Regions from separate parts of the Methylobacterium sp. WL19 genome, predicted to be linked through region 2. Evidence: predicted binding sites of a transcription regulator. Region 2 holds the regulator's gene; the other holds the start of a gene.
The links. The regulator HrcA, encoded in region 2, represses chaperone genes, less so after heat shock. The targets are predictions, from matches to a motif close to GTTAGCACTCNCNNNNNGNGAGTGCTAAC.

Region 1 (14,380 bases), on a different contig from region 2:
GGCCGGCTCGTCCGTGAAGGGGATCCGGTAATGCGTGCCGCCATCGAGCCAGCGGCTGTAGAGGCTGCGAGCCAGCCAGGTGCGCCAGCGGATGTGGAGCGAGGCATCGACGAAGGTGTCGAACATGCCGATGATGACCCAGATCGTCGCCAGGGGCACGAAGATCCAGACGAGCTGATACCAAAACGCGTCGGCGTTATATTCCTGCAGCGCGTTGAAGAGGTCGCGGTACCAGAAGTTCAGGCGCAGCTGAAGCGCGACCTGGGCGAAGGTGATGAAGATGGAGAGCGCCACGAGACGTCGCGCCACTCGACCTTCGGTGCTGCCGAAAAAGTGAAACGGCCGGATTTCCCGGTTCGGCGCCTCGCGTGCGGCGAAGAATGGGTCGGCGATGCGGGTGATCGCGCGGATCGGTTCGAGATGGGAGATTCCGAACACGATGCCGGCGAAGACCACCGCGCCCGTGGCCGCGAAGGCCGGTGGCAGCAGAGCCGCCAGCGTCTCCGGCAGGAGGCCCGAGGCCGCGAGTTGTTTGGCTCCGGCCAGGAACAGGTAGCCGAAGCCGTAAACCGATACGAACACCTTCAGGTAATCGGACAGCTTGGCGGAGGCGAGGAGGATCACCGCCATCGCAAAGCCGCTGAGGCTGACGTAGAGTGGCGTTGCGGTGCCAGGCAGGATCAGAAGTACGAGTGCGAAGAGCGCCGTAATGGCGGCCTGCAGGCCGAGGCCTGTCCTGAGTACGGCCACGCGCGTCTCCTCAAGTGGATGATTCAAATAGGCGACTTCGCCCGCCGGATCGGGACCGGACCGTGACGGCGGCAGTGACGGCCGGTCGTGGCGAGATCGTGGCGGGGGAAGGCGCCGCCGGATGCGTCAGATCGGATCAGGGCCAATCCCAATCGCCGTAATCCGGTTCGCGACATCGGTAGCCGACCGGGCATTCCAGATTGTCGCGGGTGGGCACGAAGCGGAGTTCGGCGATCTCCGTCATCCCACACTGGCTCCGGTCGCTGACGAAGCGCTCGGTCCGGCCCGGCGGCTCAATCCTGCTTGGCTTCTCCGGCTTGCCCGCCGGCCATGACAGGACCGCCGACCCGTCCCGCTTCACGAGCGCCATCGCATCCGCGCAGGCCATCCGCATGGTGGAGGTGGGTGCTTGAGCACCGGCCGGGACTGCGATGGTGACGCAGACGGCGAAGGCGAAGCGTCTCATCACGATGGCACGGATAACTGACTTGTTTCTCACAAGCTTGAGCATGGCAGTTTTGGTGAGGGACGGGAAGGGCTTGCCGTTTGCTCGCCCTATTCGCGGAGTCTATCCACCGCTATCGATGGCGCCGGGACAGAATAGCCACAGGCCTGTCCTGACCAAAGCCGGCTTCATGAGTGCATAAGGGTCCGGTTGTCGAAGGGGGGCGGAGGCTGTTCAAGTCGCCGAGCGGTGAAGCGGCCGCCGCTGTGAGATCGGCTCTACCCCAGGGGGAGCCTTACGGGAGACGACGATGACCGCGGGCGTCGAAGAGAGGGATGCGAGGGGGAGCGACGAGGGAGCGCCGTCGCCGGCCGTAGCGAACGGCTCCGTCAGGTCGAGCCGCGCCCTGGTGCTTCCCGTCTCGCTCGCCATGGGCTGGGGCGTGCTCCTCGGCTACAGCACCGTTCTGCTGACCGACGACCCGCCGGCGCGCCCGGAGATCGACACGATCCAGACGGCCTTCAACGAACCCGGTCCGTTCGAGGATCGGGCGGGTGGGGCGCGCTCGCCCCGTGGCAGCGCTCCCTGGTCCGATGTGGGTGTCGGGTCCGGTCCGTCGGGCCGGGATGCCGTGGTCGCCCCAACGGTCCAGCCCGGCATCCGGTCCGCCGCCTTGCGGCAGGATCCCGAAGTGGCACTCCGTGCCGACGTGGTCACGGCCGCGTCGCCCCCGGTCGAGCCGGCAGCCTATGTCGGTCTTTGGGGACCCAACGAATCCGCGTGCGGCCGCGGCGCGCGGCGGCGGGGATACATTCCGGCGCGGATCACCGAAAGCGGGGCTCGGGCCGGCAACACGGTGTGCACCTTCCGCGACGGGCGGCGCATCGGCGCGAGCTGGAGCGTGTCGGCCTCCTGCAGCGATGGCGGCCGGCGCTGGTCGTCCCAGGTGAAGCTTCTGGTCGACGGCAACCGCCTGACATGGTCGAGCGCCAAGGGCGACGCCTCCTACGTCCGGTGCCGGCGCCGCGCGGGATAGGCGCGGGCGGGATCGTGGATAAAACATCTCCGCCGCACGAGCATGGAGCGCTGCCCGCCCCCGATTGGGGCTGATTGATCTGCGGATCCGCTCAACAGGTGTCCCCTCTACCCAAGAGGGTTCGAGATGAGGCGCGACGGACTCCGTCTTCTGGAAGGCGACGGCATTCGCATATGTCGTGGGATGCGCGGCCCTCCTACCCCTTGTGGGGAGGAGTTGGAGGTGGGGGTGGTCGGGCGACCCTCCTGTTGCTGCGGAGGCTGGCGGAGCCACCCCCACTCCTAACCTCTCCCCACAAGGGGGAGAGGGACGCGGTCTGCTTCGACAACGTAGCTGTATGAAAATCCAGTAGCCCGATCGCGGACACTCGACATGTCCCGCCCACAACGAAAAAAGGGCCGTCTTGCGACGACCCTTTCCGCCCTCGCGGCCAAAACCGCGAGAGCATCCGTTCCGATGGAGAGCGTGGACTTCTTAGAAGTCCATGCCGCCCATGCCGCCGCCGCCCGGCATCTGGGGAGCGCCGCCGTCCTTCTTGGGAGCATCGGCGATCATGGCCTCGGTGGTGACGAGGAGGCCGGCGATGGAGGAAGCGTCCTGCAGAGCGGTGCGCACGACCTTGGCCGGGTCGACGATGCCGGCCTGGATCATGTCGACATACTCTTCGGTCTGGGCGTTGAAGCCGTAGGTGATCGAAGAGGTGTTGTCGGTGATCTTGCCGACCACGATCGAGCCTTCGACGCCCGAGTTGGCGGCGATCTGGCGGATCGGGGCCTCGAGAGCCTTCAGCACGATCTTGATGCCGGCCTGGACGTCCGGATTGTCGCTCTGGAGAGCGCGGACGGCCTCACGGGCACGCAGGAGAGCGGTGCCGCCGCCGGGGACGATACCCTCTTCCACCGCAGCGCGGGTGGCGTTGAGCGCGTCGTCGACGCGGTCCTTCTTCTCCTTGACCTCGACCTCGGTCGCGCCGCCGACGCGGATGACCGCGACGCCGCCGGCGAGCTTGGCCAGGCGCTCCTGGAGCTTCTCACGGTCGTAGTCCGAGGTGGTCTCCTCGATCTGCGCCTTGATCTGGCCGACGCGGGCTTCGATGTCCGCCTTCTCGCCGAGACCGTCGATGATCGTGGTGGTCTCCTTCTCGATGCGGATGCGCTTGGCGCGGCCGAGCATCGGGAGGGTGACGTTCTCGAGCTTGATGCCGAGGTCCTCGGCGATCATCTGACCCTGGGTCAGGATCGCGATGTCCTCGAGCATGGCCTTGCGGCGATCGCCGAAGCCCGGAGCCTTGACGGCAGCGACCTTGAGGCCACCGCGCAGCTTGTTCACGACGAGCGTGGCGAGAGCCTCACCCTCGATGTCCTCGGCGATGATGACGAGCGGCTTGCCGGTCTGCACCACGGCCTCGAGAACCGGCAGCATCGCCTGGAGCGACGAGAGCTTCTTCTCGTGGATGAGGATGTAGGGGTCCTCGAGCTCGGCGACCATCTTCTCCGCGTTCGTGATGAAGTACGGGGAGAGGTAGCCGCGGTCGAACTGCATGCCCTCGACGACGTCAAGCTCGGTCTCGGCGGTCTTGGCCTCCTCGACGGTGATGACACCCTCGTTGCCGACCTTCTGCATGGCATGGGCGATCATCTCGCCGATTTCCTTGTCGCCATTGGCCGAGATGGTGCCGACCTGGGCGACTTCCTCGGACGAGGCGACCTTCTTGGCGCGGCTCGTGATGTCCTTCACGGCGGCGGTGGTGGCGAGGTCGATGCCGCGCTTCAGGTCCATCGGGTTCATGCCGGCGGCGACGTACTTGGCGCCTTCACGGACGATGGCCTGGGCCAGGACGGTGGCGGTGGTGGTGCCGTCGCCCGCGATGTCGTTGGTCTTCGAGGCCACTTCGCGCACCATCTGGGCGCCCATATTCTCGAACTTGTCGGAGAGCTCGATCTCCTTGGCGACGGTGACGCCGTCCTTGGTGATGCGCGGAGCGCCGAAGCTCTTCTCGATGACGACGTTGCGACCCTTGGGGCCGAGCGTGACCTTCACTGCATCGGCGAGAATGTCGACGCCGCGGAGCATCTTCTCGCGGGCATCGGAGCCGAAGCGTACTTCTTTCGCTGCCATGTTCAAATCCTCATGAGGTTCGAAGCCCTGAGGCGCTCATCGAAGTGCGCGCTCGAAGGGCTTGGATGGGAAGAAGGAAGAGAGCCGGGTCGCTTTAGGCGACGACGCCCATGATGTCGGATTCCTTCATGATCAGGAGGTCCTGACCGTCGATCTTGACTTCGGTGCCGGACCACTTGCCGAACAGGACGCGGTCACCGGCCTTGACGTCGAGCGGGTTCACCCGGCCGGCCTCGTCACGGGCGCCAGGGCCGACGGCGACGATCTCGCCCTCTTGCGGCTTCTCCTTGGCGGTATCGGGGATGATGATGCCCCCCTTGGTCTTCTCTTCGCCTTCGATACGGCGGACGACGACACGGTCGTGCAGCGGACGGAACTTCATGAGCTGCCCTCTTGCTTCAAATTCATGGATGGCGTTGATGCGGCCGAAGGGCTCGCCCAACCCAGGCTGTTAGCACTCCCGAGCGAAGAGTGCCAAAGCAAGGGCGGAGGTAGGCTCAAGCCCCTTGCGAGTCAAGACGCGGACGACGCGTCATGCCGCGTTTGCGCAGCATGTTCTGCTCTCCGGTCGCTGACAGACGGATGACAATCACCCCATGATCAGTCTTCAGGGACCGCAGGGCGCGGTCGAGCATTCCGGCGCAGCCAATGGCGGCGGCGTGCCGAGCCACGCGATCTGGATCGATCTGAACGATCCGAGCACCGAGGAAGCGGAGCATATCGAGGCCGCCACAGGCTTGCGCGTCCCCTCGCGAAAAGCCCTGAGCGAGGTCGAGAATTCCAGCCGGCTGCGGCGGCTCAAGAACGGGCTCTCGCTCTCCACCCCGATGATCACCTTCGACAAGGTGGATTCGCAGCTGACCCCGCTCGGCTTCGTCCTGACCCGGGACCGGCTCATCACGGTCAGGTTCAACGAGCTGCGCGCCTTCGAGGAGGTCAAGAAGCGCATCGGCGACGGCGACGGCGATTGCCAGACCGGCACCGAGATCTTCCTGCTCCTGGTGGAGGAGCTGGTGGACAGCCTCGCCGACGCCCTGGAGGAGATGGGCGCCGATCTCGACGCGCTCTCCACCCGGATCTTCGATTTCGACGTGAGGGCAGGGGGTGTCGCCGGCGATTCCGGCAAGACCCCGCGCCGCCGCGATCTCGCGCTGCGCCGCATCCTCCGCAGCGTCGGCCGGCGGGGCAAGGCGCTCGGCAAGATCCGCTCGAGCCTGCTCGGCCTCGAGCGCATCCTCCCGTTCGTCGCCGGTGAGTGCGAGCACCTCCTCGGCGCTACGGAGATGCCGCGCTTCGAGACCCTGCGGCGGGATATCGCCTCCCTCGACGAGTTCGAGATCCGGCTTTCGGAGAACGTGCAGTTCCTCCTCGACGCCACCCTGGGCCTCATCAACATCGAGCAGAACAACACCTTCCGCGTGCTCACCGTGGTCTCGGTGGTGGGCGTTCCGCCGACCCTCATCGCCTCCATGTACGGCATGAACTTCAAGCACATGCCGGAACTCGACTGGGTCTACGGCTATCCCTATGGTCTGTCGCTGATCGTCATCAGCGCGATCATCCCGGTCGTCTTCTTCAAGCTGCGCGGCTGGTTCTGACGCGGGGGCGGCCCGGCCGGCTCGGGATTTAGGGAATTCTTTTCGGGCCGGCGCGCAAGGATCGGGAGCAGAGCCGGGCCTCCGGCGACCAGAGTCGACCGCATGGCCGTGATCGCCGCCTTCATCCTGAATGCCGGGCTCAATTTCTGCCTCGGCCTGCTCCTCGCCAAGCTGATGGGGCCGGCGGATTTCGGCCTGTTCGGCCTCGCGACCACGGGCGCCGTGGTCCTCAACACCCTCGTCTTCGAATGGCTTCGGCTCTCGGCCACCCGGTTCTATTCCAACCGCGTCCGGCAGGAGGAACCCTGGATCCGTCATGGGCTCGACCGCGCCTACGCCGTCCTCGCCCTCGTCCTGCTGGTCGCCTCCGCCCTGTGCGCGGTGGTCGGCGCGACGGTGGAGATGGATGTGCAGGGGCGCTTCGCCATCGCGGCGGGGGCGGGGCTGGCCGCCTTCGGCATCGGCCTGTTCGATTATCACGCGGCCCTGACGCGGGCACGCTTCGACGGCGGCCTCTACCTGAAGCTGACCATCGTCAAGAACGGCCTCGCCTTCCTGCTCATGGCGGGGGCGGCCTGGCTGTTTCCCCAGCCGGTCTGGGTGCTCGTCGCCTGCGGGCTCAGCCAGTTCCTGCCCGTCCTCGTGCTGCGCAGGCCCCTGCTCGATCCGAAGGTGCCCATCGTCCGCGTGCGCATGGGCGAGACCTGGCGGCTGTTTCGCGCCTACGGGCTGCCGCTCATCGCCGCGAACGCGATCTACCAGATCACGCCGTTCCTCAACCGCAGCGCCATCGCCATGTGGTTCGGACTGGCGGAGGCCGGGTATTTCGCCCTGGCCGCCGATGTCGCCACCCGCAGCCTCAGCATGATCGGCACGGCCCTCGACCTCATCCTGTTCCAGCTCGCCGTGCGGGTGGACGAGCACGAGGGCCACGTGGCGGCCGAAGCCCAGATCGGCCGCAACGCGGGCATCGTGGTGGCCCTGATGGTGCCCTGCGCCGGCGGGCTCTGGGCCGTGCTTCCGGCGATCCAGGGGCTCATCGTGCCGGAGGCGTATCGCGGACCCTTCGCCCTCTACGCACTGATCCTCATTCCCGGCCTGCTCTGCGGCACGCTGCTCAATTTCGGCCTCAACCCGATCTTCCAGATCCGCCGCAAGACGGTGCCGGTCATCGCCGCCGCCATCGTCGGCCTCGCCGTGAACGCCGTCTGCCTGCTCGTCCTGCCCACGCATTTCGGGGCGCCCGGCATCGCCATGGCGCAGAGCGCCGGCCTCGTCGCCTCGACCCTGTGGCTGGCGGTCCGCGCTCTTGCCGGACCGCAGCGCCTGCGCATCGACTGGTGGGACGTCTTTGCCGCCTGCACCGCCACCCTGGCGATGATGGCCTGCCTCGCGCCGTTCCGGCACATGGACCCGGCCATGGCCCTCGCCATCTCCCTGCCCCTCGGCGTGCTGGTCTACGTCCTGCTCGTGGCGCTGTTCGACATCGCCGGCCTGCGCAGCCTCGCCGCCGCGTATCTGCGGCAGCGCACCGTCACCCCGACCGCCTGAGACAGGAGCGCCGCTTGAAAGGGGGGCACCGCTTCCCGCATATGGTTCGGCAAAGGATGCCGGCGAGCATCACAACGGGCGGGAAACGATGCGGACATACGAGCCTCAGGACGAAGGCGAGGCGCAAGCCATCGTCGCCGATGCGGCCGGCCGCGCCGAGCCGATGCGCCTCGTTGGCGGGGGCACCAAGGCCGCCATCGGCCGCCCTGCGCAGGACGAATCGACCCTCTCCTCCCTGAAACTCTCCGGCGTCACCCTCTACGAACCGGCCGAGATGGTGGTCGCCGCCCGCGCCGGCACTCCCCTCGCGCAGGTGCAGGCCCTGCTGGCGGAACGCGGCCAGATGCTGCCCTTCGAGCCGATGGACCACCGCATCCTGATGGGCTCGGGCGGCGAGCCCACCTTCGGCGCGGTGGCGGCCACCAACAATGCGGGACCGCGCCGGATCAATGCGGGCGCGGCCCGCGACAGCCTGATCGGCGTCCGCTTCGTCAACGGGCGCGGCGAGGCCATCAAGTCCGGCGGGCGGGTGATGAAGAACGTCACCGGCCTCGACCTCGTCAAGCTCATGGCCGGCTCATGGGGCACCCTCGGCCTCCTCACCGAGGTGACCTTCAAGGTGCTGCCGGTGCAGGAACGGACGGCGACCCTGGCCTTTTCCGGCCTGGACGACGCCACGGCGGTGGCGGCCCTCAGCGCCGCCCTCGGATCGCCGTTCGAACTCACCGGCGCCGCTCACCTGCCGAGCGGCCTCGACGGGCCGAGCCCCCGCACCCTGATGCGCCTGGAGGGCTTTTCGGACTCCCTCGATTATCGCCTCGGCGAGTTGCGCAAGCTCCTGCGGCGCTTCGGCGAGCCGGAGATCATCGAGGACGGGATCGGCGCCGTCCTGTGGGCCGCGATCCGCGACGTGATCCCGCTGACGGAACCGCGCGCGGCCGCCGTGTGGCGGATCTCGACCGCGCCGACCAAAGGACCCGCCGTCACCGCCGCCATCGCGGCGCAGCGCCAGGCGCGCTGGTTCTACGATTGGGGCGGCGGCCTCGTCTGGCTCGCCACTTCTTCCGAGGGCGATGCCGGCGCCGAGACCATCCGCAACGTCCTGCGCTCCACCGGAGGCCACGCCACCCTGGTGCGGGCGCCGGACGCGGTCCGCGCGGCCACCGCCGTCTTCGAGCCCCTGTCCGATCCCCTGCTGCGGATGACGGCCGGGATCAAGGCGGCCCACGATCCAAAGGGGGTGTTCAACCCCGGCCGGATGTATGCGGGGATCTGAACGTCCCGCGGCGAGCGCTCGTGGGGAGCGCTTTCGACGGTCTGCGCCATCCGCGTCGTCGGGGTGCGGCAGGCTGCCGCTTAGAGCCGTTCCAAGCCTCGGCTTCCGCCCGAATTCCCTCTAAGCTGCGGGAAACAGCGCCGGGCGGCGGAAGATCGCCGGGCGGGCTGACGTATCGGGACCCCGAGGAAACGCCGTGCAGACCAATTTCAGCCTGACGCAGCTTGCCGAGCCGGCGATGGCGGCGTCCGAGAAGATCCTGCGGACCTGCGTGCATTGCGGGTTCTGCACCGCCACCTGCCCGACCTATCTCCTCCTCGGCGACGAACTCGATTCCCCGCGCGGTCGCATCTACCTGATCAAGGACATGCTGGAGGGCGGCAAGCCGGCGACACCGGAGGTGGTCAAGCATGTCGACCGCTGCCTGTCCTGCCTGTCCTGCATGACGACCTGTCCGTCCGGCGTGCATTACATGCACCTCGTGGATCACGCCCGCACGCATATCGAGGAGACCTATCGCCGGCCATTGAGCGACAGGCTCCTGCGCAGCGTGCTCGCCTTCGTGCTGCCCTATCCGAACCGCTTCCGCCTGGCGCTCCTGGCCGCCAAGATCGGCTCGCCGTTCCGGCCCCTCGTCGCGCAGTTGCCCCGTGTCGGCAACCGTCTCGCGGCGATGCTCGACCTCGCCCCCGCGCTCCTGCCCAACCGCACCGTCAACGACCGGCCCGGCACCTTCCCCGCCGACAACCGCGCGCGGGAAGCCAGCGCCCTGCTCCAGGGCGAGGCCGCGCCCGCCCGCGCCGGACGGGTCGCCCTCCTGCGCGGCTGCGCCCAGAGCGTGTTGCGGCCGGATTTCAACGAGGCGGCGGTCCGGCTTCTCACCCGCCACGGCGTCGAGGTGGTCCAGGCGAAGGGGGAGGGGTGCTGCGGCGCGCTCACCCACCATATGGGCAAGTCCGAGACCTCCCACGCCCAGGCCAAGCGCACCATCGATGCCTGGATCGCCGAGATGGACGGCGACGGCCTCGACGCGATCATCGTCACGGCCTCGGGCTGCGGCACGACGATCAAGGATTACGGCTTCATGTTCCGCGACGACCCGGCCTATGCGGACAAGGCGGCGCGGGTCTCGGCCCTCGCCAAGGACGTCACCGAATACGTCGCCAGCCTCGGCCTGATGCCGCCCCTGTTCGAGAGCGACCTCGTGGTCGCCTACCATTCCGCCTGTTCGATGCAGCACGGCCAGGGCATCCGCACCGAGCCGAAGAACCTGCTCAAGAAGGCCGGCTTCACCGTGAAGGACGTGCCCGAGGGCCATATCTGCTGCGGCTCGGCCGGCACCTACAACATCCTCCAGCCGGAGATCGCCGGGCGCCTGCGCGACCGGAAGGTGGCCAATATCGAGCGCATGCGCCCCGATCTCATCGCCACCGGCAATATCGGCTGCGCCACGCAGATCGGGAACGGCACGCGCATCCCCATCGTGCACACGGTGGAACTGCTGGATTGGGCGACGGGCGGGCCGAAGCCGGCGGTGCTCGAGGGATTGGGCGGGACGCGGGTGCTGGAGGCGGCGGAGTAGGCCCGAAGTGGCGCCTACACCTCCGCATTTCACCTAGACCTGCGCATGTCCTGTCGACGGGTCGGATCGGCAGCGGACGGGAAGAGGGGGGTCAGGGAGTTCCGGACTCGCTCACCGGAATCCAGCGATAGCCCGTTCCTCGCGCTTCGACATGGCCGAGCGACGGGAACGCCGTGTGATAGCCCGCCACCAGCAGCCTTTCGGTGGCGGCCATCGCGTAGATCGCCCGACGGGTCGCGATGCCCTGATCCTTGTCGAGATCGAACAACGCGTGCCATTCGGGGTGAATCAGGGATGCCACCTCATGATGGGCGCAATCGCCCCACACGAGCATCCGTTGCCCCTCGCTCTCGCAATGGAAGGCAAGGTGCCCCGGCGTGTGCCCGAAGGCGGCCACCACGTCGATGCCGGGCGCGACCGTGTCGCCGGGTCCGACGAAGCGGATGCGTTCGCGCAGCGGGACGAGGTGGCTGCGCACCACCGCTGCCGATCGGTAGGTGTTGCTGTCCGCCGGCGCCGACAGGCGCTCCTCCGCGGTCCAGAAGCGGTATTCCGCCTCTCCCACGACGTAGGCCGCGTTGGGAAATTGCGGAACACCGCCGTCCAGGAGGCCGCCGATATGATCCGTATGGCAATGCGTGATCACCACGAGGTCGATCGTCTCCGGCGCAATTCCGGCGCGCCGTAGCGCCTGACCCAGCCGCCCTCCCGCCGGCCTGGGGATGAAGCCGACCTCGCCGTTTCCGGTATCGAAGAGGATGCGCTGTGTGCCGGTCTCGATCAGCGTCGGGGTGAAGCCCGGCGTGAAGCGGTCCGGGGCAAGCCGGTTCTCCCGCATCAGCGCTTGCACCTCCTCTCTCGGGCGGTCCTCGCCGACGATCGGCCATGGCCCGTCGATGGTCTCGTCCGCATCGAGCAAGGTGGTGATGGTGAAGGCGCCGAGCCGGATGCGCCGCGACGCCGACGCCTCGGCCAGGGCGGCCGCACCGGCCAGGGCCGGCCTCGCGCCGGAAAGAGCGAGGCCCGCGAGGGCGCCCGTGACAAGGCGGCGGCTCAATGTGATCATCGTCGCAGGATCTCCGGCTGACCCCGCCGCGCCGGTGGACCGCGAGGCGGGGATGACCGGCCTAGCGCGTGGGGAGGGGACACCGCTTGAACGAACGTGCTGCCCCCGCCCTCGGCCCCCTTTGGCACGTCGAGGGCGGGCATACCTTCTTTGCCGGACCGCTCGCCTACAACGCCAGCCACCAGCATGGTGCGCCGGTCTATCTGGCGGGCCTGTATGGCCCTTTCCGCATCCGGTTCAGGCCCGGTCCGTGGATCGCCTGCCGCACGGCCTTCGTCCCGGCCGGGATGCGGCACGAACTCGATTGCGCCGGCGACCCCCTGGCCGTGCTCTATCTCGAGCCGGAGGCCGGAGCGCAGGCTCTCCTGGGCCTGATCGCCGCCGGCGAGGACATCGGCGGCGCACGCGTCGCCATGCGGGGTGAGATCGAGCCCTTGCGTGCGCTCTACGAATGCCCGCGCGCCACGGTCTGGGCCGGGCAGGCCATCGCCGATCTCGCCGGTTTCGCAGTGCGCCGGAACGGACCGACGCTCGATGGGCGCATCGCCCGGATCATGGCCGACCTCGGCACCTGCCAGGACACGGGCATGTCGGCACCGCGCCTCGCGGCCTCCGTCGGGCTGTCATCCTCGCGGATGCAGCACCTGTTCACCCGCGAGGTCGGAGTTCCCTTCCGGCGCTATCGCTCGTGGCTGCGCATGCGGCGGGCGATCGACGCCGTCATTCGGGGTGAAACCTTCACGGTCGCCGCCCACGAGGCGGCCTTCGCCGACCAAGCCCATTTCGCCAACGCCTTCCGCGAGACGTTCGGAGCGCCCGCCTCGGCGAGCCTCGTCGGTATCCGGCGTCCATAGACGCCCACGGCTTCAGTTCGGCCGGCGCACTTCGGCCAGCACGAACACCCGGATCGCCGAGGACAGGTTCTGCGCGCCCCGCGCTGCGTCGATCTCGCCGATCAGCACCTGAACCGACTGCTCGCGGGCGGCGGCGATCTCGCGCAGCGCCTCCCAGAACGGCGTCTCCAACGACACGCTGGTCCGGTGGCCGGCGATCATCACCGAGCGTTTGGTGGTGCCGGTGGTCATCGGGCGCGCAACCCTCCCCCCTCTGCGGGGGAGGGTGCCTGCGGAGCAGGCGGGAGAGGGGGCGACCTCTCCGGAGATGGCGCTCCCCTCTCCCGACCCTCGCTCACGCGAGGGCCACCCTCCCCCGCAGAGGGGGGAGGGGGAACCGTTGCGCTTGTCACCCGTCCGAATCCGGTCCCACGAGCTTGTGGCCCTCGTGGCGCGAGAACTCGATGGCCTTCTTGGCCTCGGCCAGGGTCTTGGCCTTCTTCGGCAGGCCGAAGGCGATGCGGTTGTCCTCCGCCTTCGCCTCCTTCTCGGCCCGCGCCTTGCCCTTGCGGACCGAGCGCAGGTTGATGATCTCGGCCATGAGCTTCCCCGTCAGTCGACGCTCGGTGCCAGCATGGTCTCGGGGCGCACGACGCGGTCGAACTCCTCCTCCGTGACGTAGCCGAGGCGCAGGGCCTCTTCCTTCAGGGTGGTGCCGCGCTTGTGCGCGGTCTTGGCGATCTCGGCGGCTTTGTCGTAGCCGATGGAGGGAGCGAGCGCCGTCACCAGCATGAGCGAGCGGCTCATCAGGTCGGCGATCTTGTCCTCGTTGGCCTTGATGCCGACGACGCAATTGTCGGCGAAGCTCACGGCCGCATCGGCGAGGATGCGGATCGATTGCAGCACCGCGTTGGCGATGACCGGCTTGAACACGTTGAGCTCGAAATTACCCTGGGAGCCGGCGAAGCTCACCGTGGTGCCGTTCCCGATCACCTGGGCGCAGACCATGGTCAGGGCCTCGCACTGCGTCGGGTTGACCTTGCCCGGCATGATCGACGAGCCCGGCTCGTTCTCCGGCAGGGAGAGTTCGCCGAGGCCCGAGCGCGGGCCGGAGCCGAGGAAGCGGATGTCCTGGGCGATCTTGAACAGGCCCGCCGCCAGGGCCGACAGCGCGCCTTGCGTGAAGACGAGGGCGTCGTGGGTGGCCAGCGCCTCGAACTTGTTGGCGGCCGAGGTGAAGGGCAGGCCGGTCAGCTCGGCGACCTTGGCCGCGAACTTCTCCGCGAATTCCGGATGGGCATTGAGGCCGGTGCCGACCGCCGTGCCGCCCTGCGCGAGAGCAAGCACGCCCGGAAGCGTCGCCTTCACCCGCTCGGTGCCCAACGCCACCTGCGCGACATAGCCGGAAAATTCCTGGCCGAGGGAGACGGGCGTCGCGTCCTGCAAATGGGTGCGCCCGATCTTGACGATGTCGGCGAACGCCTCGGACTTCGCCTGGAGCGCGTCGTGCAGGTGCTTCAGGGAGGGCAGCAGCCGGTCGTTGATCTCGCGCGAGACCGCGATGTGCATCGCCGTGGGGAACACGTCGTTGGAGGATTGGCCGCGATTCACGTGGTCGTTGGGGTGGACCGGCGACTTGCCGCCGCGCTTTCCGCCGAGCAGCTCGTTGGCCAGGCTCGCGATGACCTCGTTGGCGTTCATGTTCGACTGGGTGCCCGAGCCCGTCTGCCAGACCACGAGGGGGAATTCCTGGTCGTGCTCGCCCGACACCACCTCGGCGGCGGAGGCGGCGACGGCCTGGGCCACCTTCGGGTCGAGGGCGCCGAGATCCTGGTTCACCAGGGCGGCGGCCTGCTTCACCATCCCGAGGGCATGGACGAGGGGGGCCGGCATCTTCTCGGTGCCGATCTTGAAGTTCTGGATCGAGCGCTGGGTCTGCGCGCCCCAGTAGCGATGGGCCGGAACCTCGATGGGGCCGAACGTGTCGGACTCGGTCCGGGTGGCGGACGTTTCGGTGGGGCTTTCGAGCGGCGACATCGTGGCCTCTTAGATGGCGGGGTATGCGGCCCTACTTAAACGGTGCGGCCGAAAACCGCGATGGTGCTTTCTTTCAAAGGCGTCACAG
Region 2 (14,380 bases):
GCCTCTGCGGCCGTGTGGAGCCGCCCGAGGGCCTTCAGGGAGGCGTCGTCCATGGCCTGGACCCCGAGGGAAACGCGGTTCACTCCGGCGGCCCGATAACCGCGAAAACGGCCGGCCTCGACGCTGGTCGGGTTCGCTTCCAGCGTCACCTCGATATCGGGCGCCGCGCCCCAGGCATCGTCGATGGCCTCGAGCAACCCCGCGACGGTGCTCGGCTGCATCAATGACGGGGTGCCGCCGCCGAGGAAGATGCTCGACACGGTGCGGCCCGGAATTCGCGCCGCCACATTGGCGATCTCGGCCCGAAACGCAGAGAGGAAACGACCCTCATCCACTGGTGCATGGCGGACATGGCTGTTGAAGTCGCAATAGGGGCACTTCGAGGCACAGAAGGGCCAATGGACATAGACGCCGAACCCGGCATCGCGGGTCGGGTGGTCCGGGCCTGAACGATCGGTCATCGGGCGGATGTGCGCGCGGCTGGGGATTTTGGCAATGGTGCCGGGACGATCCAAGGTGACCGCCTCACCTCCGCATGCGGCCGAGGTGAGGCGTAAAGAAGCTCGCCCGCCCGTTCAGCCGGGCCGACGCAGGCAGCTCGCGGCCAGAAGCACGAACGCGCGGGCGCGGTGCGACAGGGCGTTCCCGCTCTGCCAGTCGACGCCATGCTTCTCCTCCGAGGAGATCTCGCCGAAGGTGCGATCGTAGCCGTCCGGCAAGAACATCGGGTCGTAGCCGAAGCCCTGTGAGCCGCGCGGCTCCACGAGATCGCCGAACACCCGACCCTCGAACGTTTCGGTATGGCCATCCGGCCAGGCGATGACGAGGGCAGAGACGAAGTGAGCTCGGCGGGTCGCGGCGCCACGCTTGTCGAGTTCGGCCGCAATGCGGGCCATGGCGCCGGAGAAGTCCTTGTTCGGACCAGCCCAGCGGGCGGAGAACAGGCCGGGTGCACCGTCGAGGGCATTGACGCAGAGGCCGGAATCGTCGGCGAAAGCGGGCAAGCCCGAGGCCTGGGCGGCGGCAACGGCCTTGATCGCCGCATTCTCGGAGAACATCGTACCGGTCTCATCGGGCTCGGGCAGACCGAGTTCGCCCGCCGAGACGGCCTCCACGCCGAACGGCGCCAGCAGCTCGCGCATCTCCACGAGCTTGCCGGGATTGTGGGTGGCGATGACCACCCGCCCTGTGAGAATGCGCGGCTCGCTCATGCGATCGCCTGCTTCTGAAGGGAAACGAGCTGCTCGACTCCGCCACGGGCCAGCCGCAGCAATTCGATGAGTTCGGCCTCTGAAAAGGGCTTGCCCTCGGCGGTGCCCTGCACCTCCACGAGGCCGCCGGAGCCGGTCATGACGAAATTCGCATCGGTCTCGGCGGCCGAATCCTCCGCGTATTCGAGGTCGAGCACCGGGGTGCCCTTGTAGATGCCGCAGGAAATCGCGGCGACATGCTCGCGCAGGGGGTCGACCGAGATGATGGAGCGCCCGCGCATCCAGGTGAAACAATCGTGCAGGGCAATCCAGGCTCCGGTAATCGCAGCGGTGCGGGTACCGCCATCCGCCTGAATCACATCGCAATCCACGGTGATCTGTCGCTCGCCGATGGCGGGAAGATTGGTGACGGCACGGAGCGAGCGGCCGATCAGCCGTTGAATCTCCTGCGTCCGCCCGGAGGGCTTGCCGGAATTCACCTCGCGGCGAGTGCGCTCGTGGGTTGCTCGGGGGAGCATGGAATACTCGGCGGTGACCCAACCCTTGCCGGAGCCGCGCAGCCATGGCGGGCCGCGTTCTTCGAGGGAGGCCGTGCAGAGCACTTTCGTCTGGCCGAAGGTGACGAGGCAGGAACCCTCGGCATAGCGGGCGACGGCGCGCTCCAGGGTGACGGTGCGCAGTTCGTCGTTCGCGCGCTTCGAGGGCCGCATGGGCACTCTCCTTGGTCGAGTTCCGGATTGATCGTCCGGGCTCTTAAGCCCCGGTTTGTCCACCGGCAAGCGCGGCCAGAATGGAGAGGAGCGCGCCCACGGGGACGCGCCCCCAACTCACGCCTCAGTAGCGGTAGTGGCGACGATGATGATGACCGAAACGGCGGTGATGGTGGTGGTGGCCGAAGCGACGGCCGTAGTGATGGCCGAAGTGGCGACCGCGATGGTGACCGAAGTGACGGCGATGATGCCGGCCGTGATGGCGCCAGTGACCACCACCGTACTGGACCTGCGTGGCGGCCACGTTGACCGAGCCGGCGACTTCGCTGGACACCGCCATCGGTGCGGCTTGGGCGCCGCGCGGAGTACCGAGGATCATCGCGCCCACCAGGGCGACCACGATGGCGAGGGTCTTCGCCATGGCGGACAGGGTTGGGTTCTTCATCAGGACGGACTCCGTTCCGTGAGTTACTCGTATCGCCGACCGTATTGGTGCGGATGCGATGGAACGCGTGCTCGCCTGGAAAGGCAGCATGCGCTGCTCCGAATTTATATTTTTTGTTTAGGGATTAAGCAGAAGGCGCGCTTCCACCGGACAATGTTCCTAGCCACACGACCACGCTGCGTCGTCGCTTGCTAAGCAAATGGGCAAGGCAACGATGGCGAACAGAATATGAGCATTCGCTCGAGCACTTCCCGGATGCCCATTTAGGGGTGCCTACACGGTAGGCAGAAACATTCCCGCGAGAAGGATTCTCTATCCATGTGAGTAAAGGGTCCGCCTCGTTGCGGCCGGATCCCGCCGTCGATGGCACCTCGCCCCACGACCATGGCTGGCACACGTTATGCTAGCGGCGATTCCGGCTACGAACGGCCGCGAACGATGTGAGGGGGAGACCCGGCCGTCGGATCGCTTGAGGGACGAGAGGCTCGAAATGACGAAATATAAGCTCGAGTATCTATGGCTCGACGGATACACGCCGGTGCCGAACCTGCGTGGCAAGACCCAGATCAAGGAATTCGACGGCTTCCCGACCCTCGAGCAGCTTCCGCTTTGGGGCTTCGACGGCAGCTCGACGATGCAGGCCGAGGGCGGCAGCTCCGACTGCATGCTCAAGCCCGTGCGCCACTTCCCCGACAGCACACGCAAGAACGGCGTGCTGGTGATGTGCGAAGTGATGATGCCGGACGGCGTGACGCCGCATGCCTCCAACAAGCGCGCCACGATCCTCGACGACGACGGCGCCTGGTTCGGCTTCGAGCAGGAGTATTTCTTCTACAAGGACGGTCGTCCGCTCGGCTTCCCCGCCAGCGGCTACCCGGCCCCCCAGGGCCCGTATTACTGCGGCGTCGGCTACAAGGAAGTCGGCTCAATCGCCCGCAAGATCGTCGAAGAGCACCTGGACCTGTGCCTGGACGCCGGCATCAACCACGAGGGCATCAACGCCGAGGTGGCGAAGGGCCAGTGGGAGTTCCAGATCTTCGGCAAGGGCTCCAAGAAGGCCGCCGACGAGATGTGGGTCGCCCGCTACATCCTGCAGCGCCTGTGCGAAAAGTATGAGATCGACATTGAATACCATTGCAAGCCACTCGGTGCGACCGATTGGAACGGCTCGGGCATGCACGCCAACTTCTCGACGGAGCACCTCCGCACGGTGGGCGGCAAAGCCTATTTCGAGGCGCTCATGGCGGCGTTCAAGGAGAACCTGGACGACCACATCGCCGTCTACGGCCCGGACAACCACATGCGTCTGACCGGCAAGCACGAGACTGCGGCGATCGACCAGTTCAGCTACGGCATCGCCGATCGCGGCGCCTCGATCCGCGTGCCGCATAGCTTCGTCAACAATGAGTACAAGGGCTATCTGGAAGACCGCCGTCCTAACAGCCAGGGGGACCCCTACCAGATCGCTTCGCAGATCCTGAAGACCGTCGCCTCGGTTCCGACTTCCGAGGAAGCGAAGGCAGCAGCCTGACACGACATCCGCCACGGCGCTGCTCGGCGCCGTGGCGATTTTCATTCTCCATGACTGCTTCATGAGCCGAATGACTTTTTTTTAGGCACAATGCCCGATATCGACGCTGCGCGGACGATAGTCGAGGCATTAGCTCAGAACCGCCGCGCTTCACCCATGCTGAGATGGAGTGCCCTGCTGAGACCGCTCATTTCAGTGGGTGTAGGAGGTCGAACTCCGTGGCGAAAGCCGCCCCAGGACGGGCCATGCAGCGCTCGACCCACGCATCGAGGACCGGATCGCCCGGTTTGCCGAACCAGGCATAAGGCGAGTGAAGCAGTAGGTCCGCCGCCGTGAAGCGCTCGCCGAAGAGATAGGGCCCCTTGGCGAGTGCTGCAGCGAGCCGCTGTCGCACCTCCACACTCCCGCGAAAAGTCGAAGCGATGGCGGGATGCGTGAGCCCGATCGCTTCCAGCAGCATGACCGGCTCGACCACACCCGAATACCACGCGAACCAGCTGAGATAGGCCCCCCGCTGCGGATGACCCGGCGGGATAGTCAGGCCAGCTTTCGGGTAGAGGTCGGCGAGGTAGAGCATGATCGCGCTGCTCTCCCAGATCGTTACGCCGTCATGAACGAGGAGCGGCACCTTTCCCTCGGGATGGGGATTGCTGGGATCGCACTGGCCGGAGCCGTCCTGGCGCGCGATGGCGACGATTTCCACCGACACCTCGTCGAGGGCGCCGAGCTCGTGCAGCAACGCGATGATGCGGGTCGAGCGGCTTTTGGGCGAATGAAAGAGGGTCAGCATCGGGGTACTCGTGTTGGCGGGGTCGACACCGATGCTTTTAAGCGAGCGCTACTGCCACTCTGCGTCAGTTGAACTTTGGCTCGCACGGACCGCCTCTTCCGACTGCTTCAGGCTCTGCGCATGCTGCCTGCGCCGGTGACGGCGGCCCGGCTGGCGGAGGAGACGGGCGTCTCCCTCCGCTCGCTCTACCGCGACATCGATAGCCTTCGCGCAGCCGGCGCCCATATCGAGGGTGAGCGCGGCTACGGCTACCGACTGATCGAGGACGGGGCTCTGCCGCCGCAGATCTTCGATCGAATCGAGATCGAAGCGCTGGTGCTCGGCTTGTCCGAGGTCCGGCACATGGGGGATCCGGCGCTGGCGAGGGCCGCCGCCGCAGTGCTCGCCAAGGTGGCGGCGACCCTCCCCGATACCGGCCAACAGCACCTGCTCCACGCGGTCTCGCAGGTCCGGCGCTCCGAGGAGCGCTTCGCCCCCTCCCCCGCCACGGCGGTGATCCGCGAAGGGTGCTGGCGCGAAGAGGCGGTGACGATCCGCTACGCGGACGGTGAGGCGCGGATCACGGAACGAACGATCGGGCCGCTTGCGATCGTCTATCTCGACCGCAAGCTGGTGGTCCTCACTTGGTGCTGTCTGCGCGAGGCGCACCGGATGTTCAGAGTGGACCGGATCGCCGCTGCCGAACTCGCGGGCGCAAGCTTCCGGCCGAAACGCGTGGGGCTCCTGCGGGACTACCTCGCTGTGTTGAAGAGAAAGGCCGCGGACGCGCCGGAGAGCTGAGGACCGGAAAGGCGCCCGGGCGAGCGCGATCAAGCGCCGAAGATCGACCAGCCGAGGCGCTTGGTCAGCTGTTCCAGGGCGATCCGGCCAAGATGGGAATTGCCGGATGCGTCGAGGCCCGGCGACCAGACCGCGATCGAAGCCTTTTCCGGTGCCACGGCGATGATCCCGCCGCCGACTCCGCTCTTGCCCGGCAGGCCGACCCGATACGCGAACTCACCCGAGCCGTCGTAGTGACCGCAGGTGAGCATCACCGCATTGATACGCCGGGCTCGCTCAGCCGAGACCACGGAATAACCGGTCAGCGGGTTGCGCCCGGAATGCGCCAGGAAACGGGTGGCGTTGGCGAGCTGCCGGCATGACATGGCGATGGCGCAGTGGTGAAAATAGACGCCGAGGGTAAAATCCACCGGATTGTCGAGAACGCCGAAGGATTTCATGTAGTTGGCGAGCGCGATGTTGCGAAAGCCCGTGCGCAGCTCCGAGGCCGCCACCGCCTCGTCGATGATGATCGTGGGATCCTGCGCCAGGAACTGCATGAAACGCAGGATCTCGCCCAGGGCCTCCCTCGGCTGATGGCCCGACAGGATCACGTCGGTGACCGCGATGGCGCCGGCATTGATGAAGGGATTGCGCGGAATGCCGCGCTCGCGCTCCAGCTGGACGATGGAGTTGAAGGGGCTGCCCGAGGGCTCGCGTCCCACCCGGCGCCAGAGACGGTCGCCGGCCATGCCGAGTGCCAGGGTGAGGGTGAAAACCTTCGAGATGCTCTGGATCGAGAACGGCGTGTCGCTGTCGCCTCCCGCCGCCACGTGACCGTCCGCATCGATGACGACGAGACCGAACGCCTTCGGGTCGACCCGGGCGAGTTCCGGTATGTATGTGGCGACCTCCCCCCGGTCCGGCCTGTCCGCCATCTCCTCGGCGATCTCTTTGACGACGGTGTCGAGGTCGGGCACGGCGGCGTGTTCCTCCGAACGGACGGGAGCTGCGGGTCCGTCAACCAGACCCGCCGGCCACGGCGAGCAGGCTCGCGAGGGCGGCGACGCAACGCAAAGGCCGTTCCGTTCGGGCGGCAAACGGATTAGCAGACCACAGGGCGGCTATGCCTCACCGGTAAAGGTTGTGCCCGGGCTCCGGGCCGGACACAATCGGCGGTCAGGAAACACCCAGTGACCGAACGCGCGCATCCCTATTCGTCCTCGCAGCAACTTCAGGCCCTCTCGGCCCTGAATGAGCGGACACGTGAGATCTTCCGGCAGATCGTCGAGAGCTATCTCACGACGGGCGAACCGGTGGGGTCGCGCAACCTCGCGCGGATCCTGCCGATGGCCTTGTCCCCGGCCTCGATCCGAAACGTCATGGCGGATCTGGAGCATTCCGGGCTCATCTTCGCGCCCCACACCTCCGCCGGGCGCCTGCCGACGGAACTCGGCCTGCGCTTCTTCGTCGACGCCATGTTGGAGATCGGCGATGTCGGCCGCGAGGAGCAGGAGCGGATCGAGGCGCAGATGCGCGCCGCCGCCTCGGGCCACACCTTCGAGAGCGCCCTCGCCGAAGCCTCGTCGATGCTGTCGGGCATTTCGCGGGGGGCGGGCGTTGTCGTCACCACCAAGAGCAACGTCCATCTCAAGCACATCGAGTTCGTCAGGCTCGATCCCGCCCGCGCCCTCGTCGTCCTCGTCTCCGATGACGGCTCGGTGGAGAACCGCCTCCTCGACCTGCCGCCCGGTCTTCCGGCGGGCGCCCTGCAGGAGGCCTCGAACTACCTCAATGCCCGCTTGCAGGGGCGGACCCTCGGAGGCTTGAGAGCGGAAATCGAGGCTGGCCGCGAGGCGATGAAGCGCGAACTCGACGTCATCACCGAGCGGCTGGTCGATGCCGGTCTCGCCACCACGGTCGGGCCGTCAGAGGCACGCCAACTGATCGTACGCGGCCAGGCGAACCTGCTCGACGACCTGCGCGCGGTGGAGGATCTCGAACGGATCCGCCTGCTGTTCAACGATCTCGAGACGCAGAAGGACGTCATCGAACTCCTCTCCCGCGCCGAGGGCGGCGAGGGCGTCCGCATCTTCATCGGCTCGGAGAACAAGCTGTTCTCGCTCTCGGGCTCATCGATGATCGCGGCGCCGTTCCGGGACGGTTCGCAGAAGATCGTCGGTGTCGTCGGCGTGATCGGTCCGACCAGGCTCAACTACGCACGGATCGTTCCGATGGTGGATTACACCGCCAGGGTGGTCTCGCGGATGCTGGATCGAGGCGGCCGCTGAGGGAAACCAGGCACCGTGAGGGCCGGCCCGCCCGAGCCGAGTGGGCCGCGCGAAGGCGCCCCCCGTTTCTGCCTTTGAGAACCTGTGACACGCCGAAGGCCCGAACGACCAAGCGGTGCCGGCGGCGGAAACCACGAACCGAGAGACGAAGACGACAAAATAGGATCACAGACCTTCGCTGGCTACGGATATGCCTTTCGCAGCGAGCGACAGATCGGTGGAAAAGCTGAGACGTAGAGGCTCCGGATCGGTGATGACAACCGATCCGGAGCCTCTGGACTTACTTTCGCATCATCACGTCGCGGCTGTTGAGCACCAGCATCGCTATGGCCGGCATCGCGGCTACGGACGACAAAGGAAGATGCTTCGCCCTGCGGCGGCTCCCCTCTCGGGGAAACCGCCGATCCGAGATCAGCCGCGAATGACGTCCACGATTTCGTAGGTATCGGGATCGACGATGACGATGTCATCATCGACGAGGACGTAGCGGTAGTCTTCGTATTCCGGCACGATCCGAACGATATCCGGCGGGAGGTCGTAAAGGGTGTAATTGCGAGCAATGGCGGTCCCCACCGTCAGGGCGAAGGCACCGGCGGCGAGGCGTGGAATGCCGCGACGCAGCACGTTCTGGCGAAACTCCGTCCGCTGCGGAGCACCAAGCCGGCCATAGGCTCCACGCACGGCGCCACTGTCGCCTCGTCCGCCTCGATCTCCACGCCCGCCCCTGTCACCGCGATCACCCTTCTCGCGATCCATCCGCTCGCCACGGTCCGCCTTGCCGTCCTTCATGTCGCGATCGGCCTTGCCGCCTCGCTCCATGCGCTCGCCCCGGTCCGGCTTATCATCGCGTTCAGCCTTGCCGTCACGATCGGCCTTGCCGTCACGATCTGGCCGGCCGGCGTCCGTCCTTCCGCCGGCACCCGGGCGTTCACCCTGCTCCATGCGGCCATTCCGGTCGCTACCGCCCCGTTCCATCCCGGCCGCTCCGCCGCGCTCGCCCGCCGGACCACCACGTTCCCCCGGAGAACCGCCACGCTCCGAACCGCCTGCCGCTCCACCACGTTCCGCTCCGGCGCCACCGCCGCCACGCATTCCGGCGCCACCGGCCGATCCCGCACCACCCGCGCCGCCACCACCCGGCGCACCGGCTCCTGCCGCGCCGCCGCCCGCACCGCCTCCACCGCCGGCTCCAGGCCCACCTTGGGCGAAAGCAGTCGCCGCACCGACGACCAGAACGGCAGCCGTCATCGTACTCCGCAAGATCTTGCTCATGTCGATCAGTCCATTCTCATGTGGAACTCAGACGCCGACAGGCGCCGATGCGAAGCCGAAACAGAAAGACCGGCAAAACCGTTCCTCATTTTTGTAACATGACGCCTCTCATCATGGAGACCGCTACGCTCAAGCTTGAATGATGCGCCTTTCATTGGACGGGCGCGCTCGCCTATCCTTTGGCTCTGAACAGCCAACCGTCCCGGCGCGAAGAACGGCTGACATTTCAAGCGCGCTGTAGAAAAGCCGCGCTTAAGCCCTTGTGAATCTTGGACCGGTGCTTAACGTCGCCGCCCAAGAGACCTACTCCGAAGGTCCTGCTCGAAGTCTGGGAGTCCACATGTCCGATGCTATCGCGATCGATCCTTCGCGGCCCGACGATCCGGAAGATCGCCGTCGCCGCATCTTCGCCATCGTCGGCTCGTCGTCGGGCAACCTGGTCGAGTGGTTCGATTTTTATTGCTACGCCTTCTTCGCCCTCTACTTCGCGCCGGTTTTCTTCCCAGAGGGTGACGATACCAGCCAGCTCCTGAAATCCGCGGCCGTGTTCGCCGTGGGGTTCTTCATGCGCCCCATCGGCGGCTGGTTGTTCGGCCGCATCGCCGACCGTCTCGGCCGCAAGACCTCGATGATGATCTCGGTGCTGATGATGTGCGGCGGATCGCTGATGATCGCCGTGTTGCCGACCTATGCCAGCGTCGGGCACTGGGCTCCCGCCCTGCTGCTGCTCGCGCGCATGATCCAGGGCCTGTCCGTGGGCGGCGAGTACGGCACCAGCGCGACCTACATGAGCGAGGTCGCCCTGAAGGGTCAGCGCGGGTTCTTCGCCTCGTTCCAGTACGTCACCCTGATCGGCGGCCAGCTCCTCGCCTCGCTGGTGCTGATCATCCTGCAGAGCGTCCTCACCGCCCAGCAACTCACCGCCTGGGGCTGGCGCATCCCGTTCTTGATCGGCGCGATGGCGGCTGTGGTCGCCCTGTTCCTGCGCTCGTCGCTCGCGGAAACCGCCACGAAAGAGGACATGGCCTCGAAGGAATCCGGCACCTTCGCCGCCCTCTTCAAGCATTGGCGGGCGTTCTGCGTGGTGCTCGCCTACACCGCCGGCGGCTCCCTGAGCTTCTACACCTTCACCACCTACATGCCGAAGTATCTCTTCAACACGGCGCATATCGACAAGATCACTGCCTCGCAGATCTCCACGGCGGCGCTTCTGGTCTACATGGTGATCCAGCCCTTCTTCGGCTGGTTGTCGGACCGGATCGGCCGCAAGACCAACATGCTTCTCTATAGCGGGCTCGGCACGTTGATGGTGGTGCCGCTGATGACCGCCATCGGCGCCACGACCAACCCGTACCTCTCGTTCGGCCTGATCATGATCGGCCTCACGGTGATCAGTTTCTACACCGGCATCAGCGGCATCGTGAAAGCCGAACTGTTCCCGACCCAGGTCCGCGCGCTCGGCGTCGGCCTCTCCTACGCGGTCGCGAACTCCATCTTCGGTGGCACGGCGGAGATGGTGGCCCTGTATCTGAAGCAGATCGGCTCTGAGAGCAGCTTCTTCTGGTACGTCACGGCGATGCTCGCCATCGCCTTCATCGGCTCGCTGATCATGCCGAACCCCAAGCGTCACGGCTATCTCGACGGCGACGGCACCGTGGAAGAGGCGCTGATGCGCAAGTCGCGCCGGGTGGTGCCGGCCTGAAACGACCAATCCCATCCGCCCTTCCCGGGCGGATGGGGCGATGGCGAAACCAGCTCCCGGGTCCGGCACAGAAAATCGCGAAGCGTCCTGTGCTTATCCAGACTCGCCCATGATCGCCCGCCTCTGCCGGTCGAGTTCCTCGGTGTAGCGCTTCAGCGTGTGGCTCTCGGTGAGCAGGCCGACCACCCGGCGCGAGGCCAGATCGTCCACCACCGCCAACGCCTCGCTCTCGGCTCCATCGAAGGCAGTGGCCGCCTGCTTGGCGTTCATGTCGGCAGTGAGGAACACGTCGGCATAACGCATGGCCTCGGCGAGAGCGGCCTCGCCATCGACGGTAGCGAGGGCATGGGCCTCGGGCACCAGCACGATCCCCGCATAGCGCCCTTCCCCGTCGACCAGCACCACGCGCGAGGGCGAGCCGAGGGGATGGGCTTTCAGGAAATCCCGCAGCGTCATGTCGACCGGTGTGGTTTCGACCTCGCGGCGCATCAACGCCCCCACGGTGAGCGACCGGATCCAGCCGATATCGTGCGCGCTGCGGATGCTTTCGCCGCGAAGGTGGAAGCGCCAGGTGGCGAAGGAATAGCCGAAGGTCTTCCGCACGGTCATCGACGAGGCGATCACGGCCACGAGGACGAGGCCGGTTATGGGAAAGCTGCCGGTGAGTTCGAGGGCGAGGAACGTCATCGTCAGCGGGCCGCCGATGACGGCCACCGCTAGCGCGCTCATGCCGATCACCGCATAGGCGAGCGGCGTGAGGCCGAACATTGTGAGGCTCTCCAGACCGGACAATCCGTGAAGGCCTGACAGGCCGGGGATCGTCTCCGCCACCAACGCGGCGAAGAGTTTCCCCGCAAGGGCGCCGAGGAAGAGGGAAGCGAAGAACAGCCCGCCGCGAAAGCCCGATCCGATGGAGATCGCCGAGGCCGAAGCTTTGGCCACGAACAGCAGCGCCAGGGCACCGATCCCCATGGCGGGCATGTCGACATCGAGGTGGAGATGGAGCGCGCCATGACCGCCGGAGAGAATCTGCGGCGAGACCGCGAGAGCCAGGGCGCCGACGCAGAGACCGCCGAGGGCCGGCGCGAGGAAGGACGGCAGACCGGTCGCCCGCACCCCCTGCTCCACCAGGGTGACGCCGCGCATGATCAGGATGCCGAGCCCGGCGCAGGCAAGACCGAGGGCGAGGCTCGGCAGGGTGTCGATTCCCGTAATCGCCCGGGTCGTCAGGGCCTCGAACCCATTGGCGCTGACGAGGGGGCTTTGCGTCACCAGCGCCTTGGCCACGAGGCTGCCGCACAGGGCCGCCACCACGACCGGTGTCAGTGTGGCAATGGAATAGGTGCCGATGATGAGTTCGAACGCATAGAACGCCCCCGTGAGCGGCGCGCCGAAGGCGGCCGCGATGGCAGCGGCCGACCCGCAGCCCACCAGGGTCCGTAGATCGGAGCGGCGCATTTCGAAGGCGACGCCGAGACGGGAGGCGAGGCTGGCGCAGATCTGGGTGAAGCCGGCCTCGAGGCCGACCGAGGCACCGCTGCCGTTCGAAATCACGTTCTGGGCCGCCACGGCGACGGACCCCTTCACCGAGAGCCGCCCCCCATGCAGGGCATTGGCCTCGATGGGATCGACGATGGGCCGTTGCGGGCCGCCGCGACAGCGCGCGAGCCCGAAAGCGATGAGGCCGATAGCCAAGCCGCCGATGGCCGGGCCGAACAGGATGAGGAGCGGATCCACATCCGTCGATGCGCTGAGGCGCGCGCCGTGCGGCAGGCGATAGAGGATTTCCCGCAGGCCCTGAGTCGTGAGGCTCATGGCCGAGACGGCGATCCCGGCGATGGTTCCAACGCAGGCGGCCAGGATCACGAGGCCGAACTCGCTGCCGCGCACCAGGGCGCGCAATCGGCCGGGCACGTGAACCAGCATCTGGCCGGCGGGAAATCCACGGCGCGGCACGCTTCTTGGCTTCATCGACCGCTGGGAAAGAGTGAGACGAAAGGGGTGGGAAACAGCCGCCACCTTAGGGGGCAAAGGCCGGAGGCGTCGACCGGTTTCCGGTGCGAGCCCGCCTGCGCGCGACAATGAGTTTTCCCCATTCTGCATTCCCTGCGCCGCAGGCGCTTGAAATGCCCGCGGCCTCGGGATACATCGCAGCCCGAGTGCCGCTGTAGCTCAGTTGGTTAGAGCGCTTGATTGTGGATCAAGAGGTCCCCCGTTCGAGCCGGGGCAGTGGTACCATTCGACCTTCCGGGCGCGTATGACGACGCCCGGCAAGGCATCGGGCACGGGTTCGCGTCACGGACTTCCATGAGGTCCGACGGCCGAGACGCCATCCCTCCATCGAAAGTCTGGAATCGGCGATGCCGTAAGTGTCCGATGGACACGGAGCGGGTCCGATCGAGCGCGCGATAGCGCGGCCGTTGCCTCGACTTACGGCCAAGCTGCCTCAAAGCGGCCATCGACGCCACGGGATGAGCACAAGCCTAGCCGTTTTGTCGCCACAACTGTCCTCGTAAATGCCGATGTGCGCCACCACACGGAGACGAGTCGATCAGATGCGGGTTCAGAAGGTCGGATCATCACGGATTTCCCCTCCCTCGCGCCGCTTCGGCGCTGGCGGTGACGTTGCGACATCGTCCGATGCTCTGACCCTCAAGAATCGCGTCGGCCGCGATCATGGCAGCCGCCCCGCGCTCACGCGCTCCGTTATCGCGATGATGCTGGTCGCCGGCGGCCTCAGCGCCGTCGTCCTCAACGGCACGGGCACGAGCGGCTTTGGCGCCGTGGTGCAGTCGGCTCAGGCGATGACCGAGCCGTCGATGCCCAAGCCCAGGATTCAATCGTCGGTACCGGCGGTCCTCGATGCGGCGCCCACCGTGCTCACGGCGTCCTCGGCCTTCGCTGCCGTACACGACCTCGACACCGAGATCGGCTCCAATGCGGTCGACCGGGTGTCTTACGATTATCTGCTCACCGAAAGCGCCGTCGGCGACCCGAACGACATCCTCGAATTCGGGCCGATGAAGATCCGGCGCCACCTCGTTCAGAAGATCGTCCGTGCGGCCCAGGCCGTCCAGACCGACCCTGTCCTGCTGATGGCGGTGGCCGACAAGGAATCGAGCTTCATCACCGAAGTGCAGGCCAAGACCTCCTCGGCCACCGGTCTGTTCCAGTTCATCGAGCGGACCTGGCTCGGCGTCGTGCGCGATTTCGGACCGAAATACGGGCTGACGCAGGAAGCGGCCCTCGTGGTCTCCGGCGACAATGGCAAGCCGAGCGTCGCCGATGCCGCCGAGCGGACCCGCATCCTCGAATTGCGGCGCGATCCCTACCTCGCCGCCCTGATGGCGGGCGAGATGCTCAAGCGCGACGCGGCGCGAATCTCCCTGCGCATCGGCCGCGAACTCACCCTCGGCGAGGTCTACCTCGCGCACTTCCTCGGGCCGGACGATGCCGAGGAATTCCTCGCCAGCGTGGTCGACAAGCCGAAATCCGCCGCGGCACAGATGCTGCCCGGCCCGGCACGCGCCAACCGCACCATCTTCTTCGCGGCGCAGCGCGGTCGTCGCAAGGCCGCAAGCCTGTCGGTGGCCGAGGTTCACGAGAAGTTCGAGACCATGATGAGCACCCGCGGCGCCCGCTACCGCGATGTCCGCTCGCTTTCGGGCG

Region 1: the regulator HrcA is predicted to act here: its motif matches at 4,800-4,828, upstream of groES (co-chaperone GroES).

The regions. Positions count from the first base shown of each region.
Region 1 covers NZ_VRVC01000052.1:12,656-27,035, forward strand. The annotation lists gene FV220_RS12175 (ABC transporter ATP-binding protein/permease) at 1-750, opposite strand, end outside; gene FV220_RS12180 (hypothetical protein) at 887-1,216, opposite strand; gene FV220_RS12185 (hypothetical protein) at 1,506-2,231, shown strand; gene groL (chaperonin GroEL) at 2,706-4,349, opposite strand; gene groES (co-chaperone GroES) at 4,444-4,731, opposite strand; gene FV220_RS12200 (magnesium transporter CorA family protein) at 4,946-5,947, shown strand; gene FV220_RS12205 (polysaccharide biosynthesis C-terminal domain-containing protein) at 6,050-7,498, shown strand; gene FV220_RS12210 (FAD-binding protein) at 7,587-8,774, shown strand; gene FV220_RS12215 (heterodisulfide reductase-related iron-sulfur binding cluster) at 8,971-10,356, shown strand; gene FV220_RS12220 (MBL fold metallo-hydrolase) at 10,448-11,422, opposite strand; gene FV220_RS12225 (helix-turn-helix domain-containing protein) at 11,509-12,276, shown strand; gene FV220_RS12230 (ribbon-helix-helix domain-containing protein) at 12,289-12,507, opposite strand; gene FV220_RS12240 (DUF4169 family protein) at 12,665-12,856, opposite strand; gene fumC (class II fumarate hydratase) at 12,868-14,292, opposite strand.
Region 2 covers NZ_VRVC01000024.1:24,752-39,131, reverse strand. The annotation lists gene hemW (radical SAM family heme chaperone HemW) at 1-461, opposite strand, end outside; gene rdgB (RdgB/HAM1 family non-canonical purine NTP pyrophosphatase) at 576-1,211, opposite strand; gene rph (ribonuclease PH) at 1,208-1,921, opposite strand; gene FV220_RS07175 (hypothetical protein) at 2,046-2,366, opposite strand; gene FV220_RS07170 (glutamine synthetase beta-grasp domain-containing protein) at 2,857-3,897, shown strand; gene FV220_RS07165 (glutathione S-transferase family protein) at 4,085-4,687, opposite strand; gene FV220_RS07160 (WYL domain-containing protein) at 4,763-5,467, shown strand; gene FV220_RS07155 (glutaminase) at 5,497-6,426, opposite strand; gene hrcA (heat-inducible transcriptional repressor HrcA) at 6,640-7,737, shown strand; gene FV220_RS26475 (DUF1236 domain-containing protein) at 8,149-8,526, opposite strand; gene FV220_RS26470 (hypothetical protein) at 8,523-8,960, opposite strand; gene FV220_RS07140 (MFS family transporter) at 9,350-10,711, shown strand; gene FV220_RS07135 (chloride channel protein) at 10,805-12,637, opposite strand; tRNA gene FV220_RS07130 (tRNA-His) at 12,873-12,949, shown strand; gene FV220_RS07125 (transglycosylase SLT domain-containing protein) at 13,267-14,380, shown strand, end outside.